Regions from separate parts of the Cronobacter turicensis genome, predicted to be linked through region 2. Evidence: predicted binding sites of a transcription regulator. Region 2 holds the regulator's gene; the other holds the start of a gene.
The links. Region 2 encodes PurR, which represses purine synthesis genes. Its sites were predicted from a motif close to CANGCAAACGTTTGCNTG; they were not measured.
Positions count from the first base shown of each region.

Region 1 (7,733 bases), 2.1 Mb from region 2:
AAATCGGTCGGGGAGAGCGGCTGTCGGGACGCAAGCGACGTCAGAATGCGGAAATTACGCTCCAGTTCGCCATGGCGGCTGGTAAACAGGACGGCGTCAATGGCATGGCGGCGCAGCATCGTCAGACCGCACTCTACCGCCAGACGGCTGCCGGAGGCGAGGCGACGCGCGGTCATCATCGGCAGGGCGGTCAGCTTCGCCTGCGGCGCTGTCGGATCGATAGCCTGGCAGCCCTGCGCCCAGTCTGACCACTGAGTCGGTTCGCTGAGCCCCGGCGCTCTCGCCTGCCAGTCAACAAGGTTTAATGCAAAGTTCATTCACGCGCTTCCGCCGCACACTGGTTTTTTCTGACTCAGAAGCATCAGGAAAAGGGCGCTGCGACCATTTTACTGTGACTCAAAATCATCGGTGACGTCTCAGGTTTTCTGGCATATCAATAAGGTATGCCCGGTACCGAGATGGTCGAGTTGTTGTTTAACGTGAAAACCCGCCGCCTCAAGCCAGTCGGTAAATTTCACGACGCTATAAAAACGGCTGTTGCCGTTTGCCATACAGGTGAAGTAAAGCGATGACGCGTTCAGACTGAACGAGGCCGCCTCAAACTTCTGCGCATCCCAGAAGAGTTCCATGACGCATAAATGGGCGCCTGGCTTCATAACGCTGGCGACGCGCGTCAGCATGGCGACAATCTGCTCGGGTGAGAAACAGTCCAGAAACTGGCTCATCCACCAGATATCCGCGTCGCCCGGCAGCGGCGTGGGCGTCAGCATGTTCACCGGGTGAAAATCGATGCGATCCGCCATCCCCGCCGTGCTAACCGCTTCACGCGCCAGCGCGATTTGCTCTGGCAAATCCAGCAGGGTTACGCGCACATCTTTGTTATATCGGCAGCAACGCAGCGCCCATTTACCGGTATTTCCGCCTACGTCATAAATTAAATTTGGGTTCAGGGCGAAAACGTGCGGCAATACGGCGTCAAACGCAGCGTCAGAGTAGTAATGATCGAAGGCGAACCAGCTACTTTTCGCGGGCTCCGGCAGTTGCGACAGCGCCGGATAAATCGTCGGCCATTCGCCAAAGACTTTCAGGCCTTCTGGCGTGCCTTTTTCCAGGGCGTCGCGCAGGTAATAAAGCCCCTGATAACAGACGTCCTGCGTAAAATCCATGTTGACCCGCGTCATGGTGTCATGCAGCAGAAAATGGCCGGTTTTAGCCAGGAAATAGCGATCGTCGCGTTCGAAAATAATGCGGCCGCTCAGACCCATATCCAGCAGAAGACTGATAGCGTAAGGGCTTAATGCGCAGGATTCGGCAATCTCATCCAGCGTCGCGCCCTGGCGGTTTTTGCCATCGAGAAACGCAAGAATGCCGGAATCACGCAGGTTGATCGCCGCCTGAAAGAGCATGGGCGCAAACGCAATACGCTGGGCTTCCGTAATCGCTTCCAGCGCGCTCAGGGGATCACTGTTGTAATGAGCGGACACAAAACTTTCCTTAGTATTTAACGCAGAAAAAGCCGGAACCCGCAGGCCCGGCTTACGTCATAAGCGATTAAAGATCCGCACCCGTAGAGAGATTCAGCTGGATGTCTTTATCGAGGTTATTGACCCAACGGTTATAGTTTTTGTGGATTTTGCCGTCGCTTGCTTTGAGGTTCATGCTGCCGACGTAATTGATGGAGTAGCCGTTGGCACTGTAAGGAATACGGATTTCAGCGGAGTGATCGCGGTTTTTCAGGCGACCAGTAATTACGCCAGGGCCTGCGTCAGTCATCATCCATTCACGCTGTTTCCCGGCTTTCAGGATAGCGGTGCGGACCTGCTGCGCCGTGTGCGTGCCGCTCACGGTGGACTGAATATTATCGACAGGCGCCGTACGCGCGCAGCCTGCCAGAGCGCCCATGACCGCCAGCGCGGCGACCCATTTAGTGACCTTTTTCATACAATCTCCATATTTCATTTATGAGTAACGCAACAGGGCGACGAGACGCTGTGTTGGTCCCGCCACACAAAATTTCGCCAGCAATCTGCTGGCGTCGCCGTCTGGCGTTAAGGTCGTTCAGTAAATTATCTAAAAAGGCGGGCTATCTTCTGGCAACGAGACGGGCGATAAGACGTCCGGTGTGACGTAAGATGCTATTACTTTTTAAAATCAGAATTTACTTATTTTTATAAATAGTAAAATAATGTTAACGCGTAAGCAATAGCCAGTCGTTAATAACGCTTTTTACCGTAAGTTTTTTAAGTCGCTGTTTTTTATAAGGTAGATGAGGTGTTTGTACTGCGGAAGGGAAATGCTGACGGGGACGGCATTTAAAAACTCATTGATTGTTCAAGAAAATAATAACTATAAAAAACATTTGTGAAACAATTGAAACTAATGCATCTGAATGTATTTGAATATGAAATGTAATTCACCGAAATAATTTACAGACGCTACACAAAATTAGCACATGAAAAAGCGGGCGCTATTTTGCCCGCTCGCAATCCAGTCATACCTTCTCTGATAAGTCAGCCGTACTACCCAGGTAGCCGGGTTTTCGGGCGGCCGGGGCCAAGAAGGACGGCGATTTTGCTGCCGCCGTGCGTGGTTTCCATCCAGATTTTACAGACGCTGGTGAGCGGCACCGAAAGCAGCATGCCGACCGGCCCGAGTAACCATCCCCAGAACAGCAGAGAGAGGAACACCACCATCGTGGACATCCCGAGACGGTGGCCCATCATACGCGGCTCCACGATATTCCCCAGGATCATATGCACCAGCAGGAACAACACCCCCACCATGACGACTTCATACACGCCATTGAACAGCAGCGCCTGGATCATGGGCGGTATTGCCGAGAGCACCGCGCCGATGTTGGGAATGTAATTGAGCAGAAAACCAAGCACGCCCCACATCAGCGCGAACTGGATGTCGAGCAACGTCAGGCCGAGCCAGATGATCACGCCGGTCCAGAGGCTGATGAGCGTTTTTAACGCCAGATAGTGGCTGACGCCTTTTAAGGCGCGATGCAGCCCGGCGATGTGCAGTTGCGGGTTAGAGAGCGCGAAGCGCAGCTTATAAGGCACGTGGCGCACTTCAAACAGCATGAAGACGACGGTCATCACCAGCAGTACGGCGCTGGCCATCGCGCCGGAGAGCTGCGTCATCAGCGTGGTGGCGAAGGTGACCATCTTGTCGGAATCCATGCGCTGTAGCATACGCTCCGGCGAAAGATGCAGGTGCATGAAGGGCACCATTTCCTGAAGATGCAGGAGTTTTCGCGTCAGTTCCTTATTATATTTCGGCATTAACGCGATAAATTCATTGAATGACGCCGCCAGTACGCCCAGCAGCAACGTCAGGCCTATCAGCATCACAAACACGACGATAGTTATCGCGACAGGGCGGCGAAAGCCCCGGCGCATAAACCAGGTCACCAGAGGGTTAAGCACTATAGCCAGAAACAGCGCCAGCAGCAGCGGCACAATCACATCTGCCGCGGCGTGAATGCCAGCCAGAATAATGACCAGCGCCGCCAGCTTTTGCAGCATATGCAGGCCGACTTTATCTTGTTGGGGTTGGGGTCGTTGTGGACCAATCATAACCAATTCCTTTTATGAGGGCTTTCTTAGTGTAGTGTGGAACCGGCATTGCGCCGCAGGGAGGAAGTCTGAAACGCGGGCGTTTCCGTTGAAGGAAATTTCAGGTTTATACTGACGCTACCGCTGTTGCCAAAAAAGTGAAATGTCATGCCGGATGTCTGCGCCGAACCCGCGTTAAGCGGCCTGCGGCTGAACCTGAAAATCGTCTCCATTGTTATCTTCAACTTCGCTACCTTTCTGACTATCGGTCTGCCGCTCGCGGTACTGCCGGGCTATGTCCATGATGTGATGGGATTTAGCCCGTTCTGGGCGGGGCTGGTTATCAGCCTTCAGTATATCGCCACGCTGATAAGTCGTCCTCATGCCGGGCGTTACGCCGATCTCTGGGGACCGAAAACGGTGGTCATTGTCGGCATGTTCGGCTGTCTGCTGAGCGGCGCGAGCTATTTTCTGGCGTGGTGGAGCGGCGGCTTGCCGCTGGCGTCGCTGGCGCTGCTGTGTCTCGGGCGTGTGGTGCTGGGCTTCGGACAGAGCTGCGCGGGCACCGGCTCGACGCTCTGGGGCGTCGGCGTGGTCGGTTCGACGCATATCGGCAAAGTGATCTCCTGGAACGGCGTCGTCACCTACGGCGCGATGGCCGTGGGCGCGCCGCTTGGGGCGCTGCTGTACCGGCTGGGCGGCCTGCCGCTGGTGGCGGGCGTTATTATGGGCGTGGCGCTGCTCGGGATTGTATTGGCGCTGCCGCGCCCGGCAGTGAAGGCGAGTAAGGGCAAACCGCTGCCGTTTCGCGCGGTGCTCGGCAAGGTCTGGCCGTTCGGCATGGCCCTGGCGCTCACCACCTCCGGCTTTGGGGTGATCGCCACGTTTATCACGCTGTTCTATCAGGCCAAAGGCTGGGACGGCGCGGCCTTCGCCCTGACACTTTTCAGCGGCGCGTTTGTCGGCACGCGCTTGTTATTCCCGAATGCGATTAATCGGCTGGGCGGCATTAACGTGACGCTACTCTGCGGCGTGGTGGAAACGCTTGGGCTGCTGCTGGTTGGGCTGGCGGTGGATCCGTGGATGGCGAAAGTGGGGACGTTTCTCGCAGGCGCCGGGTTCTCGCTGGTGTTCCCGGCGCTCGGCGTCGTGGCCGTGAAAGCGGTGCCCCAGAGCAATCAGGGCGCGGCGCTTGCCACCTATACGCTGTTTATGGATCTGTCGCTCGGGATAACCGGGCCGGCGGCAGGCGTGCTGATGGCCTGGGCGGGCGTACCGGCGATTTATCTGGCGGCGGCGGGGCTGGTGTTGCTCGCCATTCTGTTAAGCGCGCAGTTAAAAAAACGGCCCGCCCCGTAAAGGGCAGGCCGCTGTTGTAAGCGCGTTTTTACCGCGGATTACTTCACTACGATGGTGTTGATGATGTTCTCTGCAGTGCTCTGCGCCTGCTGCTGGTTATCGGCAGGCAGCGTGATTTGCAGGGTCAGCAGTTTGTCATCAACATTGCCCAGCACCACGGAGGAGTAAGCGGTCTGGCCTTTGGCGGAGATGATGGTATCGAGCTGCTGCATCTTCTGGCCTTTGATTTCAATCGCTTTATTGGTCACGACCTGCAGTTGCGGGTCGCGGGCGCGCTGCTGATCTTCCAGACGCTTCGCCAGCACTTCCAGCGATTCCTGGCTTTTCTCGCCGACGATGACGATCACGGCTTTCTGGCCGGTCTGGTCAGAGTAGACATGCATGTTGTTCGCCTGGGTGCCCACTTTACCACTCTGATCGGTCATATCCGCCGGCAGGGAGAAGCTCAGTTTACCGTCCAGCAGGCTGACCGGCTGGCCGGAGGCTTCGCTCTGTGAGGCACCGGCGCTTGCCGGCGCGTTGCTGTCTTTGTTGTCGCAGGCGGCAAGCCCCATCACCAGCAGGCCAATACCGACATATTTCACCAGATTGCGCATTCACTTATTCCTTTACAAGAGACGGTCAACACGACCCATCTCTGCATCTTAACACAAGAAATTCCGCGAACCTTTACCCGCGCTGTAGCACGCGGAAATCGGATTTATCCGCCAGCTTTTTCAACAGCATATTCAGCAGCACGCCATACATCGGCAGGAAGAATACCAGGCTGATAAGCACCTTAAAGGTGTAATCCACCAGCGCGATTTCCATCCAGTGTTCGGCCATGAACGGGTCCGGGCTGCGCCAGAACGCGATAAAGAAGAATGACAGCGTGTCGCTGACGTTGCCGAGCAGCAAGGACGCGCCCGGCGCCAGCCACCAGCGCGGGCTCTGACGCAGGCGATTAAAGACATGCACGTCGAGGATCTGCCCCAGCGCATAGGCCATAAAGCTGGCGGTCGCGATGCGCGCGACGAACAGATTAAAGTGCGACAGCGCGCCAAACCCTTGCCAGCTCCCCATATAAAACAGCGAGGAGATCACATAGGAGACCAGCAGCGCAGGCACCATCACCGCGAAAATAATGCGACGAGCCAGCGGCGCGCCAAAAATGCGCACGGTCAGATCGGTGGCGAGGAAAATAAACGGAAAGCTAAACGCGCCCCAGGTGGTGTGAAAACCAAAGATGGAGACCGGCAGCTGCACCAGATAGTTACTGGAGGTGATCACCAGCAAATGAAACAACGAAAGCCAGACGAGCGCGTGGCGGCGCTGACCAGACGTAAAGGGAGTCATATTGTGACCTTTTTGTTAGTTGGGGTGAGGGAACCCAGTTCATCTTCATGCTAAGGCAGACGCGGCGCGTTTGCGCAAAGCCGCCGCATGATACTGCTTTGTATCGTCAATGCAATGGTTAATTTTAACGCAATCGTTCACATGAGTTGCGTCACGTAAAACGGGGGGTAAACTAAGGCGGTTTTTCACAACCCCGAGAGAAGCATGACCGATCTGTTCGCCAACCCTGACCATACCCTGGACGCCCTCGGGCTGCGCTGCCCTGAGCCGATAATGATGGTGCGTAAAACCGTGCGCCAGATGCAGCCTGGCGAAACGCTGCTGATCGTGGCCGATGACCCGGCGACGACGCGCGATATCCCTGGTTTCTGCCGCTTTATGGAGCATGAGCTGGTGGCCTCGCAAACCGAAACGCTGCCGTATCGCTATTTGCTGCGTAAAAATCAGTAATTCCTGCCGTAAGCCGCCGTCATGCGGCTTTCTGAACTCACGTCACATTCTTTTTAAACCCTTGTTTCAGAGTTGCTGCTTTTGTGAGGCGCTTCACCCCGGCTTTACAGGACGTCGTCTAGTTTATAACCGACAAATCAAAACACCGTTTTATAACTAGCCTGTCCTTATCCTCTGGAGCGACCCGATGAAAAAGCGATTTATCCCGGCGTTTGCCGGTTTTTGCCTGTCCACCGCGTCACTGCTGTTTGCGCCCGCTCTGCATGCGCAAGTGATTAAAGCGGCCGATGTTCACCCGCAGGGGTATCCGAATGTCGTGGCCGTGCAAAATATGGGTGAGAAGTTAAAACAACAAACCAACGGCGAGCTGGAAATTAAAACCTTTCCGGGCGGCGTGCTGGGCGATGAGAAGCAGATGATCGAACAGGCGCAGATGGGCGCTATCGACATGATCCGCGTTTCGATGGCGCCAGTCGCGGCGATTTTGCCGGAGATCGAAGTTTTTACGCTGCCGTACGTGTTTCGTGATGAAGACCATATGCATAAGGTCATTGATGGCGATATCGGCAAGCAAATCGGCGATAAACTCACCAGCAACCCGAAATCGCGGCTGGTCTTTTTAGGCTGGATGGACTCTGGCACCCGCAACTTAATCACCAAAAACCCGGTCGTGAAGCCGGACGATCTGAAGGGCATGAAAATTCGCGTACAGGGGAGTCCTGTCGCCATCGGCACGCTGAAAGCGATGGGCGCGAACGCCGTGGCGATGGGCGTGAGCGAAGTCTACAGCGGCCTGCAAACCGGCGTTATCGACGGCGCTGAAAACAACCCGCCGACCTATATCGCCCATAACTACCTGCCGGTCGCGAAGCATTACACCCTGAGCGGCCACTTTATCATTCCCGAAATGCTGCTCTACTCGAAAGTGAAGTGGGACAAGCTCAAGCCCGAGCAGCAACAGAAAATCCTGACGCTCGCCCGCGAGGCGCAGATGGAACAGCGTGAGCTGTGGAATGCCTATAACAA
Region 1 is NZ_CP165997.1:226,554-234,286, forward strand. Features, by position in the region: gene AB8W27_RS01050 (beta-ketoacyl synthase chain length factor) at 1-317, opposite strand, end outside; gene AB8W27_RS01055 (methyltransferase) at 417-1,484, opposite strand; gene AB8W27_RS01060 (hypothetical protein) at 1,552-1,941, opposite strand; gene AB8W27_RS01065 (AI-2E family transporter) at 2,520-3,584, opposite strand; gene AB8W27_RS01070 (MFS transporter) at 3,732-4,922, shown strand; gene AB8W27_RS01075 (DcrB family lipoprotein) at 4,961-5,518, opposite strand; gene AB8W27_RS01080 (7-cyano-7-deazaguanine/7-aminomethyl-7-deazaguanine transporter) at 5,592-6,257, opposite strand; gene tusA (sulfurtransferase TusA) at 6,462-6,707, shown strand; gene AB8W27_RS01090 (TRAP transporter substrate-binding protein) at 6,895-7,733, shown strand, end outside.
Region 1: the regulator PurR is predicted to act here: its motif matches at 6,384-6,401, upstream of tusA (sulfurtransferase TusA).

Region 2 (7,733 bases):
CGGTATTGATCCGCATAACCCGTTGCGCGGCGCCGTCAGCGAATATGACGCGCTGCACGCTATTTTTAAAATGGTGCGCAAGGGCATGAAAGAGAGCAACTGCAACCGCGCGATCATGGTGGCGCATAATGCCACGTTCGATCACAGCTTTATGATGGCGGCCGCGGAGCGCGCGTCGCTCAAACGAAACCCGTTCCACCCGTTTGTGACCTTCGACACCGCGGCGTTAAGCGGGCTGGCGCTGGGTCAGACAGTACTGGCGAAAGCGTGCATCGCGGCGGGCATGCCGTTTGACAGCGCCCAGGCGCACTCGGCGCTCTATGACACAGAACAAACCGCCCTGCTGTTTTGCGAAATCGTCAACCGCTGGAAACGCCTGGGCGGCTGGCCGGTGCCGCCGCTCGCCGCAGAAGACGCGACGCCGCAAGACGGCGAGTGAGCTAACGCAGCGCAAAAAAAAAGCGGCCTCCAGGGCCGCTTTTTTATCTGCGCGATAAGGCGCGACGGGATTATTCCGCGTCCGGGGTTGCCGGGTTGTGCTTCGCTGCCGTCTCTTTGATCAGCGGCTGCAGTTCGCCGCGCTGATACATTTCAATAATGATGTCGCAACCGCCGACCAGCTCGCCATCCACCCACAGCTGCGGGAAGGTCGGCCAGTTAGCGTATTTCGGCAGTTCCGCGCGGATATCCGGGTTTTGCAGGATATCGACATACGCAAAACGCTCGCCGCAGGCGGACAGCGCCTGTACCGCCTGCGCGGAGAAGCCGCAGCTCGGCAGTTTCGGGGAGCCTTTCATGTACAGCAGAATCGGGTTTTCAGCGATCTGGCGTTGAATTTTTTCAAGCGTAGTGCTCATTGTCTTACTTCCTCAAGCGTCATTACGGCGTTAGCTTTACATTGTAGCGGCTCCGGAGCGTCCCGAAAATGCATAATCTTGCGCTTAAGCCCGGCGCCGTGCCGTGGTGAAAGAGAAGCAAATAATAACACTTTTCTGTATGCTGCCGATATTCTCCTCTGAGGAGGCGCGCTAAAATGCGCATCCACGCAGCGGCAACTGGCTAAAAAGAGTGCGCCGGTTAACGAAACTGCGCGGTAAAGACGATTTGCTGCTTAACTTCGGACAATTTTTTAGATTAGAATCAGCAAGCTCTTAAAATTCATCCGTTGGCATGATTGCCGGCTTTATGCAGGGGAATGCTCAGTGGCGCGCAAAACAAAAATTGCTCTTACGCTCTGTGCTTTATTAATGACTTCATCACTGGCATTTGCGCCATGCGCGCAGGCGTCGGAGCAGACGCGCGCCTCGAAGGTACAAAAGGCGCACGCCAGTACGGTGAAAAAGAAAACCAGCACAAAAACCGCCAAAAAAAGCAACAACGAAACGAAGACTAAAACGAAAACGGCGAAAACCGCCAGCGAGAAGCGAAACACCACCGCAAAACGCACCAGCAAGACCACTTCTACCGTCAGTAAAACCGCTTCCCGCCGCGCTTCCACTACTTCCGTTAAACAGGCCAGCAACCGACTGAGTGCGCAGACCTGTAGCAAAACGCGTAAAAATCGCAAAACTAAATGCGTCAGCGGGCCGCTGACTATCGCGGATGCCCACAAAGCGCGCGTGAAAAAAGCCCAGACGACCGCCATGAACAAGCTGATGAACCAGATCGGCAAGCCGTATCACTGGGGCGGCGCTTCGCCCCGCACCGGTTTCGACTGCAGCGGCCTGGTCTGGTATGCGTATAAAGATCTGGTGAAATTCCGCATTCCGCGCACCGCCAACGAAATGTATCACCTGCGCGACGCCGCCCCGGTTAACCGTGGCGAGCTCGAAAGCGGCGATCTGGTGTTCTTCCGCACCCAGGGCCGCGGCACTGCCGATCACGTCGGCGTCTATGTCGGCAACGGCAAGTTTATTCAGTCGCCGCGTAGCGGTCAGGAAATCCAGATAACATCGCTGAGCGAAGATTACTGGCAGCGTCACTATGTCGGCGCGCGCCGGGTGATGACGCCGCGCACCATTCGCTAATCGGTTTATGCACATCAAAAAAACGGAGAAGGTCGCCCTTCTCCGTTTTCTTTTTTTACTGCGCTTATGTTATTCGGCGCTGCACGCCGTTTGCGCCTCGCGACGGCTGGAGAGCAGCACCAGCAGCAGGCCGAGCGCGGCAATCAGCGCCCCCATCACCGGCACCACGCTATAGCCGAAGCCCGCGTGAATAACAGCGCCCCCCGCCGCCGCGCCAAGCGCGTTGCCAAGGTTAAACGCACCGATATTGACCGATGACGACAGGCCTGGCGCTTCACTGGCGACGCGCATCACGCGCATCTGCAGCGGCGGCACCACGGCGAACGTCGCCGCGCCCCACACCACCATGCTAACGGCCGCGCCGATTTCCGTCTGCGCCAACCACGGGATCGCCGCCATGATGATGATAAGCAGCATCAGGAACCCCTTCAGGGTGCCGCTCACCGAGCGGTCCGCGAGGCGGCCGCCCAGATAGTTGCCGATGGAAAACCCTACGCCTATCAGCACCAGCATGGCGGTGACGAACGCCGCGCTGGCGTCAGTGATATGGTGCAGCACCGGCGCGATATAGGTATAGAGCGTGAACATCGCGCCCGCTCCGAGCACCGTGGTCAGCAGCGCGCTCACTACCTGCGGGCGCATCAGCACCGCGAGTTCGCTTTTCACATCCGGACGCTCGCCGCCGCCGCCTTTCGGCAGGGAGAGCCAGAGGCTCGCCATCGCCACCAGCCCAAGGCCCGCGGTCGCCAGGAACGACATCCGCCAGCCAATAGTTTCGCCAAGCCAGGTCGCCGCCGGCACCCCGCCGATATTGGCGATGGTCAGCCCCATAAACATCGTCGCGACGGCGCTCGCCTGTTTATGCTTCGGCACCACGCTTGCCGCCACGACCGAGCCGAGCCCGAAAAACGCGCCGTGGTTAAGGCTGGTGAGAATACGCGAGGCCATCAGCGTCATGTAATCCGGCGCCAGCGCCGAGAGCACGTTGCCGAGCGTAAAAATCGCCATCAGGAAAATCAGCGCGCTGCGTCGTGCGCGGTGCGACAACAGGAGCGTCATCAACGGCGCCCCCACCATCACGCCAACCGCGTAAGCGCTTATCAGCATACCGGCGGCCGGAATCGAGACGTTGACGCCGTTCGCTATTACCGGCAACAGCCCCATCGGGGAAAACTCGGTCGTGCCAATGCCAAAAGCACCAATCGCCAGTGCCAGTAACGGGAAATTGACTTTCATTCATTGCTCCAGAAATTGTACAACAGCGCCGGGGAATGCCCGACGTTACAGCAGGATGCAGAAAGGATGGCACTTTCAGTCGGAAAAGATAAGTGACAAAAACAGCAAAATATTATTGCGCGAGTGTTAAAGAACACGCAAAAATTGTTATTAGCGAATCATAAGGAAATAGCGTGAAAAAGAAAGGGAACGGCGAGCGAAAGGCGTTTAAGCGCAGGAATGGTATAAGAAAGCGGGAGAACGCAGGCGCACTCCCGCCTGGCGCTTAATGCAGGATGGCGGTAAAAGCGCCCGCCACAATAAGACCCAGCACAACAAGGGTAGTGACCAGCGAAAATTTCAGATCGGTACTCATGGTATTCTCCTTAAAGACCCCATAAAAATCAGGTAGTGCGCATTTTTGCATAAACGGGCCGAAAAATCCTGCGACATTTAACCAGATATGCGTTTTCCCTCTTCCCCTTTCGATAAAGATAAGCCAAAATTCGTCGCTACTTTATTCGGTACCGGCCATCGACCCCTCCTCACGATAAATGTCGCGTTTCCCGGCATGCCGCACGTCCCCTCGTGGCAAACAGGGGTGTGTACAGGCAAACGATTAACCCGTGATTTTGCAGGGCTCAGCCAGGGGTCTGGAGTGATTATTAATGGCAACAATTAAAGACGTCGCGAAGCGAGCCAACGTTTCCACAACAACAGTCTCACATGTAATTAACAAAACCCGTTTTGTGGCGGAAGAGACGCGCAACGCGGTATGGGCGGCTATCAAAGAATTACATTATTCGCCAAGCGCCGTGGCGCGCAGCCTGAAGGTGAACCACACCAAATCTATCGGGCTGCTGGCGACCAGTAGCGAAGCGCCCTACTTTGCAGAAATCATCGAAGCTGTAGAAAACAGCTGCTTTGCAAAAGGCTATACGCTGATCCTCGGTAATGCGCATAACAATCTGGAAAAACAGCGCGCGTATCTGTCGATGATGGCGCAAAAGCGCGTCGACGGCCTGCTGGTGATGTGTTCGGAATACCCGGAGCCGCTGCTGTCCACGCTCGAAGAGTACCGTCATATCCCGATGGTGGTGATGGACTGGGGCGAAGCTAAAGCGGATTTCACCGACTCGGTTATCGATAACGCGTTCCAGGGCGGTTATCTCGCGGGGCGTTATCTTATCGAGCGCGGCCATCGCGATATCGGCGTGATCCCGGGGCAGCTTGAGCGCAACACCGGCGTCGGGCGTTTTTCCGGCTTCATGAAAGCGCTGGAAGAAGCGGCCATCAAGGTGCCGGAGAACTGGATCGTGCAGGGCGATTTCGAACCGGAATCCGGTTATCGCGCGATGCAGCAGATCCTCTCGCAGCCGCAGCGCCCTACCGCCGTCTTCTGCGGCGGCGATATCATGGCGATGGGCGCTATCTGCGCGGCCGATGAGATGGGCCTGCGCGTGCCGCAGGATATTTCGATTATCGGCTACGATAACGTACGCAACGCCCGCTTCTTCAGCCCGGCGCTGACGACAATCCATCAGCCGAAAGAGACGCTGGGCCAGACCGCGTTCAATATGCTGCTCGATCGCATCGTTAACAAACGCGAAGAGTCGCAGACCATCGAGGTGCACCCGCGCCTTATCGAACGCCGCTCGGTGGCGGACGGCCCGTTCCGCGACTATCGTCGTTAATCCCTTCCGGGAGCCGTATCACTGCGGCTCCCGCAGCCACTCCTTGTTCAGCGTTTCACTGTCCCCCAGATAATCAAGCAGCCAGCGCAGCGCGGGCGAGGCGTCGCTTTGTCGCCACGTCAGGCAGCAGGCGGCGTCCGGGAACGGGTTTTCCAGCGTCAGCGCGCGCCACTCTTCGCGATCCAGCCATGGCTTGGCGAAATGCGTCGGCACCATGCCGATACAGAGCCCTTCGCTAAGCGCATCAGCGGCGCAGTGCCAGTCCGGCACCACCACGCGTCGCTGGTTATCCAGCAGCCAGGTGATGCGTTTGGGCAGCGATCGCGAGGTATCTTCCAGCACCAGCGACGGGTAATCACGCAGCCTGTCATCGCTTAGCGCGCCTTCATGCTGCGCCAGCGGATGATGATGCGCCACCACGCAGCGCCAGCTCAGCATGCCCATATCGCGGAACGCGAACCGCCCGCCCACCGGGATCGCCTGCGTGGCGCCGATGGCAAGTTCCACGCGCCCATCCGCCAGCGCATCCCAGACGCCGTTAAACACCTCCTGCGACACCTGCAACTCGACATCGGAAAAGTGCCGGTAGAAATCGAGCACCAGCTGGCGGGTGCGCTCAGGCCGCACGATATTGTCCACCGCGATGGAAAGCTGCCCGCGCCAGCCGTTGGCTATCTGCTGGCACTGCTGACGGGTGATCATCATTTTTTTGATAACAGAACGCCCCTCGCGTAAAAACCAGGCGCCCGCAGGCGTCAGCACCACATCGCGATGGCGTCGCTCAAAGAGCGACACCGCGAGCCATTCCTCAAGCTGACGCACCGTATAGCTCACGGCAGAAGGCACGCGGTGCAGTTCCGCCGCCGCCGCGGTGAAGCTGCCAGTGCGCGCGACGGCGTCGACGACTTCCAGAGAATATTCAGACCACATTTTCTGCCTGCAAAATTTTTGAATGGAAACGGCAAATATTAGCGTTTCACAAGCCGGTTTGCACTCCGTACACTCCGGGCTCTTTCGCGTATTAAGAAGTGAGTCATTGTGATGCGACCTGATAAAGGATTTCTTTGCTGGCTGGCCGGGCTGAGCGTGCTCGGCTTTCTGGCGACCGATATGTACCTGCCCGCGTTCGCCGTTATCGAGGCGGACTTACACACGGCGCCATCGGCCATCAGCGCCTCGCTGAGCCTGTTTCTGGCGGGATTCGCGCTGGCGCAGCTGGTCTGGGGCCCCCTCTCTGACCGTTTTGGCCGCCGTCCGGTACTGCTGGCGGGGCTGGGGATTTTCGCCCTCGCCTGCCTTGGCACCGTCTGGGTAGAGAGCGCAGGCGCGCTGCTGGCGCTGCGCTTTATTCAGGCCGTGGGGGTCTGCTCCGCCGCGGTGAGCTGGCAGGCGCTGGTGACCGACCGCTACCCGGCGCAGCAGGCGCGCCGCATTTTCGCGACCATCATGCCGCTGGTCGGCCTTTCTCCGGCGCTGGCGCCGCTGCTGGGCAGCTGGATCCTGAACCACTTTTCCTGGCAGGCGATTTTCGTGGTGCTGTTTGCCATCACGGTATTGCTGATTATTCCGGCGCTGCGTCTGCCTTCGGGCGCGCCGCAGGGCAATAAAGGCGGCGAACCGCTGAGCTTTATGATGCTGCTGCGCTCGCGCGTCTACAGCGGCAATGTGCTGATTTACGCCGCCTGCTCCGCCAGCTTTTTCGCCTGGCTCACCGGCTCGCCGTTTATCCTGCATGAGATGGGCTACAGCCCGGCGGTGATTGGCCTGAGCTATGTGCCGCAAACCATCGCATTTCTGATAGGCGGTTACGGCTGTCGCAGCGCGCTGCAAAAATGGCAGGGTGAGACGCTGCTGCCGTGGCTGCTGGCAGGCTTTGCGTTGAGCGTACTCGCCACCTGGCTTGTGGGATTAAGCGAGGCGGTTACGCTCACCACCCTGCTCATCCCCTTCTGCCTGATGGCCATGGCGAACGGCGCCATCTACCCGATTGTGGTCGCCGCTGCGCTGTTGCCGTTCCCGCAGGCCACCGGACGCGCCGCCGCGCTGCAAAATACGCTCCAGCTTGGGCTCTGTTTTGTGGCAAGTCTGGTGGTGTCATGGCTGGTCGCCACGCCGCTGCTTTCGACCACCAGCGTCATGCTGGCAACCGTACTACTGGCGGGGCTTGGGTTCCTGCTGCGCGGGCGTCATCGGGTCACGCAGTCATCAGTCGCGTGATAATATGAAATTTTGTGATTAGCTTGCTAACGGTCAACGGTTGAATCATCGTAAAGCGAGGCCTATACTGGTTCGCGGCTCTACGATAATTAGCATAAATATTATGTAGTAACGGGAGCCGCTGGCTCCCGTTTTTATTTGGAATGACATTTCTGGCAAGGGTCATCTCCCTTCCTCTGTTCTACGTCGGATATCAGGCTCGCGGACCTTTCCGTGATATTTCTCACATACCGAAAATTGCGACTACGCTGTTTGAAGGTTCTGATCACATCAGTGATGGAGAAGCTATGAGTTCATCGTGTATAGAAGAAGTCAGCATACCGGACAATCACTGGTATCGCATCGCAACTGAACTGCTCAGCCGGGCCGGGATCGCCGTTAACGGCGCAGCCCCTTCCGACATTCAGGTGAAAAACCCTGACTTTTTTAAGCGAGTTTTGCAGGAAGGTTCTCTCGGTCTTGGCGAAAGCTATATGGACGGCTGGTGGGAGTGCGAGCGTCTCGATCTCTTCTTCACCAAAGTGCTGCGCGCGGGGCTGGAAGATCAGCTGCCGCACCATCTGAAAGATACGCTGCGCAT
Region 2 is NZ_CP165997.1:2,287,164-2,294,896, forward strand. Features, by position in the region: gene rnt (ribonuclease T) at 1-439, shown strand, start outside; gene AB8W27_RS10940 (Grx4 family monothiol glutaredoxin) at 510-857, opposite strand; gene AB8W27_RS10945 (C40 family peptidase) at 1,203-2,027, shown strand; gene AB8W27_RS10950 (MFS transporter) at 2,097-3,263, opposite strand; gene AB8W27_RS10955 (YnhF family membrane protein) at 3,529-3,618, opposite strand; gene purR (HTH-type transcriptional repressor PurR) at 3,911-4,936, shown strand; gene punR (DNA-binding transcriptional activator PunR) at 4,955-5,866, opposite strand; gene punC (purine nucleoside transporter PunC) at 5,978-7,153, shown strand; gene cfa (cyclopropane fatty acyl phospholipid synthase) at 7,441-7,733, shown strand, end outside.